Regions from separate parts of the Methylophaga sp. UBA2012 genome, predicted to be linked through region 2. Evidence: riboswitches for the same ligand, from Rfam matches in the RefSeq annotation. Region 2 holds a riboswitch; the other holds the start of a gene.
The links. Region 2 has a riboswitch for cyclic di-GMP ahead of B2248_RS14210 (hypothetical protein). Riboswitches for the same ligand answer to the same signal wherever they lie in the genome.

Region 1 (2,410 bases), on a different contig from region 2:
TTCACGATATGCCAATGGTGAACATTGGTGCTAACCGAGTTGCAGCCCCAGATAACGATGTATTTAGAATGAATAAAACTCTCAGGATCGACACCTGCCGTCGGCCCTACGGTCAATAACCAAGCGGTACAAGAACCTTCACCACAAAACGTACGTTCACAAACGGTTGCCCCCATTTTGTTAAAAAAGGCATCGCCCCCATTTAAGCCATGAACTAAGCCCTGATTCCCCAAATAGCTATAAGGCAAAATGGCATGCGGACCATGCTCTGCAATAATTGCTTTCCAGCGGCTAGTGATTTCATCCAAAGCCTCATCCCAGCTAATTCGCTCAAACTGTCCACTGCCCTTAGGTCCTGTTCGTCGCATAGGGTAAAGCAGACGATCTGGATGGTAATGTCGTTTTTCATAATCTTTAAGCTTGACGCACAAACCACCTCGGGTCATCGGATGTTCTTTATTGCCTCTAACAGAGGTTAATTGACCATTTTCAACCTCATAGACCATGGAACAGGTATCAGGACAATCATGTGGACAGCCACCATGATGCGTTGTTTTTAATACGCTTGCCATATTGCTCTCTCCTCTCTGATATATATTTTTTTATTATTATTTTCAGACTATACACCAGTTTAAAACGGGAAATATGCCCGTTAAGTTATTCAACTGACTTGATAAAAATTTTATTTAAATCAATTACTCACTCTGACATTTTCTTGTAATAGAGCCTCTATACACTTAGCGGCAGATGAATAATTCACCACTTTACCAGTTGGGTGGTTTATCACTTTCATCCATTTAATCAAAGCCAAACTCGTCGTGAGGCGGGGTCGGAAAGCTACAGGTCTTCCAAGTGAAGATGGCTGGGTTGCATTGCTTGTTTTTTCACTCTAAACATAAGGGAATTTTTATGAAAAAAGCGATGCTATTTGTCATAGCACTATTTTTCTCTGTTGCGGCTAATGCAGCAACACTTAACTTAACAAAAGGTGACTCAGCTTTCACCAACAATGCTAGTCAGGAAATTGATCTTGCTACTGGTAGTACAGTATTAGCAAGTGGGACTACAGGTAATGGCGCATGGGAATCTTCGTTCAGTTTATTTACTAATGACGCAACACCAGTAGTTATTGAATGGTCATTTAATCCAGAGTCTAATCTTGATAATGCAACTATTGCATTTGGTGTTTTAGGTGGTGCTATTCAAAATTTCAACATTACTGGTGATTTCAGTTTCACAGCGATATTAACTGCAGGTCTGACATATGTGTTGGATATCTATGACGCAACGGGTAAAGCTTTAAATTACAGCCTATCAGTTTCAGCAGTACCTGTTCCTGCAGCACTTTTCTTATTCGCACCAGTTTTATTAGGTTTCTTAGGCTTTCGTAAAAAAGCGATTGCAGCATAACCCATCTTTAGAAAATCGTCGTTCAATATTAGGGAGCTTCGGCTCCCTTTTTTTATGTATGATTCAATATTTCCTGAGAGAGTATCAGTTTGACTTCTCCACCATCACGCCATCGAGTAACTGCCTGAATGGATTATTTTGTTAGCTTGGGTTATCCCGGTCTTTTTATCTCAGCCTTTTTATCTGCAACACTACTGCCACTTAGCTCTGAATTCGTTCTCAGCACACTATTAATCAAAGGACTATCACCGAGTTTTCTCATCACCACAGCCACCGTGGCAAATGTGCTTGGCTCAATGCTGAATTATGCTTTAGGTTATTGGGCCAGTTCTGCAGTCATAAAAAAATGGTTACGGATATCAGAAAGCGATATTAGAAAAGCGGAAAACCGGTTTAAGAAATATGGTCTTATTTCCCTGTGTTTTACCTGGTTGCCCATCATTGGTGATCCATTAACTGTTATGGCAGGACTCGTAAAAATACATCTAGGCTGGTTTATCGTGCTAGTCACAGCAGGCAAGTTGATTCGCTATATTGTCATCAGCCAGGTAGCCATGTCGCTAAATTAAAAAACCCCGTTTCAGAGACTGAAACAGGGTTTTAACTGGGTTACACTTTTACTTAATGATGATGCGGATGACCGATATCCTCACCTTCACTGTTATAAAAACCAGAAGGTCCGTGTTCGATATAACCCTGATTAATCATCTTCGCAATGAAGGGATCTGATTCACTATCACCAATATCGGCATAATCCGTTGTCTGATAGTCATCACGCATTTTAAAGCTGGCATTAACAACACTTTCATCTTTAATCAGTTTCGTTAACTGCCATGTTTGAATGTGACCGTCAGCGGTATTTTTCCAGCTTTTCACTAATGATAAAGCAGGTAACCATTCAAGTTGGAGATGGCTATCACCTTCTGTTAACTGATAAGTTTCGACTTTGTCACAGGCTTCACCAGAAGTTGATACCAGTGTCATATTATTTTTCAACTTG
Region 2 (2,410 bases):
CCGTGAAATGGGCAATGATGATGTCCGAATCGTGCTTGAACAACAAAATCAGATTGTGCATAAACGTGCCATCATTGAGCAGGATTTTTGCACAGTGTCTTTTGCACGATCGGCGAACAATCAGGTGCGAGTGTCTGAGTACGATGGCTTTGAGAATTCATTATTTTTTCTGCCAGCCAATGTTGAAGTTGATATACAGGCAGGAGTTGATGTTGAGACGATCTATTTTCGATTTGAACAGTCGGCACTTCTAGAGTCAGCCAGAGCTATTAATCCACAGCATTGGGAAATGGCTGCTGAGTGCGTCATGCTGTTCAGTGAGGTGAACCGACAACCGTTAGAGGTTTTCACTGATTATCTATGTGAGTTATCAGCGATGGACTCGAATCATCTCTTACGTGAACAACAGAAAAACATGAACTCATCGGTAATGGAATATGTGTTACTAGCACTGGATTCATCCTTACTGCTTGATGGTCAGACCAGTGATGTTTTGTCACGCCGTCGGGCGACGATATCAGTACGACAAGCAATAAACTATATTCATGCCAAGCTGGAAAGTCATACTTGTCCGACGATTCTTGATATCTGTAAAGACTTGTATATCAGCCAGCGTAATCTGCAATATAACTTTAAAAAAGTGGTGGGGGTGACTCCCAATGCTTATTTGTATCGACTGAGATTAAACCGGGTTCGCTCTCAGCTTCTCTGTCCGGTCGATATCAGTGTAACAGTGACACAGGTGGCTAGTGAGTGGCATTTTTGGCATCTTGGCCGATTTTCCAATGACTATTTGCAACTCTTTGGTGAGTTACCTTCAACCACACTTCGCCGTGCCTTTAATTAAATTTACAGTTTGCGAAAATCGGATAGTGCGTAATCAAAACAAACACTAAGCTGTTTCTCGTTGTGTATTGATTCCAATACGCTATTTTTCTGCCAAACTCAGTGTGAACTGAGGACGGAAAGCTACAGGCCTTGAGGATGACAAGGTGGCTGGGTTGCTCTATACGAGAGATTAACGGATGAATACCTTTGTAAAACCTACACTTTTTCTAGTCACTGTATTAATGACTAGTTCAATCCTAAGTGTCGCGTATGCTCAAGACTTAAGCGGCATTAACACGGAAAGACTCTATCTTACTGACGATAATAATACGGTCAATAACGGCGATACGTTCCAGAATGATAATAATGTCACTACCTTAGAATCGAGTAAAATTACCATCGACCATACTGGCACGTTTATCAACAATAAGCATGCGTATATTACCGAGGGTAATACCATGAAAAATTTAGGAGTCCTTGATAATCGTACTGATGGGGTTTTGGCTGTCTGGGGAAGTTTATACAATCAAGGCGAAATGAATAATAATGGTTTTATTTCCATTAAATCGACAGGACTTTTTAATGCCGTCTCCCTGACAAATACCGGTGAGATAGAAAATGATGGGCAGCTCATCATGGCCGGTTCGGTGAATAACCAAGGCAAAATTATAAATAATAGTCAATTCACTAATAATAGTTTTGTGTTTACTAATACTGGTGAGATTACAAATAACGCGGATTTGAACAATAATTACCGTATTATAAACAAAGGCTTGATAACAAACTCCGGTGTTTTTTCGACCTCAAATACGCTGCGAAATTATAATGAAGTTATCAACAATAATGTCATGACGAATAGTGGTGATGTAACTATATATACGAAGGGAAGTGTCACCGGCGAGGGGAGCTACACACAAACCTCTGGTCAAACCATCAACAACGGCGTCATGACTCAAACCAGCGTGAATATTAAAGGCGGCAGCTTATCAGGCACTGGCACGATAAACAGCAACGTTACGGTCAATGGTTCAAGTTATGAGAACTATGCCAGTCTGACTGCGGGTAATTCGATTGGCACGATGATCATCAATGGTAATTACACGCAAGGCGAGTTTGGTTCGATGGTAGTGGAGTTTGATGAAACGCATTCTGATTTACTGGATGTGTCAGGTATCGCTTCGCTGGCCGGAGTGTTGAGCTTTGAGTTTATTGGTGATGATGTCACCGAAGGTACGTTTAACTTTTTAACGTTTGCCAGCATCGTTGGCAGTTTTGATAGTGTCATTCTGCCGAGCATTAGCGGCTTTAATTTTGAACTGGTGTTTGGTGATACCTTTGCTAATCTGGTGGTGAGTCAAGCTGTCAGTGCCGTGCCGGTTCCAGCCGCTTTATTTTTATTTGGGCCAGCATTATTAGGCTTTTTAGGTTTGCGACGTAAAGCGAATTTAGTCGCATAAATAGCTTAAAAACTATCTGCAAGTAACAAAGCCATCATGAAGTGCATGATGGCTTTTTTTATCTATTCGATTTCCAGATCAGAAGCCGAAATTTCCATTAATAATTCTGGCCAGTGCTCAGCCCA

Region 1: it holds a riboswitch for cyclic di-GMP, as region 2 does, so the genes downstream of both, B2248_RS00385 (hypothetical protein) here and B2248_RS14210 (hypothetical protein) in region 2, are expected to answer to the same signal.

Annotation. Positions count from the first base shown of each region.
Region 1 is NZ_DDCG01000001.1:76,319-78,728, reverse strand. Features, by position in the region: gene B2248_RS00390 (molybdopterin-containing oxidoreductase family protein) at 1-572, opposite strand, end outside; cyclic di-GMP riboswitch class I at 797-875, shown strand; gene B2248_RS00385 (hypothetical protein) at 910-1,410, shown strand; gene B2248_RS00380 (YqaA family protein) at 1,539-1,979, shown strand; gene B2248_RS00375 (hypothetical protein) at 2,032-2,410, opposite strand, start outside.
Region 2 is NZ_DDCG01000019.1:224,226-226,635, forward strand. Features, by position in the region: gene B2248_RS14205 (helix-turn-helix domain-containing protein) at 1-847, shown strand, start outside; cyclic di-GMP riboswitch class I at 929-1,009, shown strand; gene B2248_RS14210 (hypothetical protein) at 1,026-2,285, shown strand; gene B2248_RS14215 (alpha/beta fold hydrolase) at 2,348-2,410, opposite strand, start outside.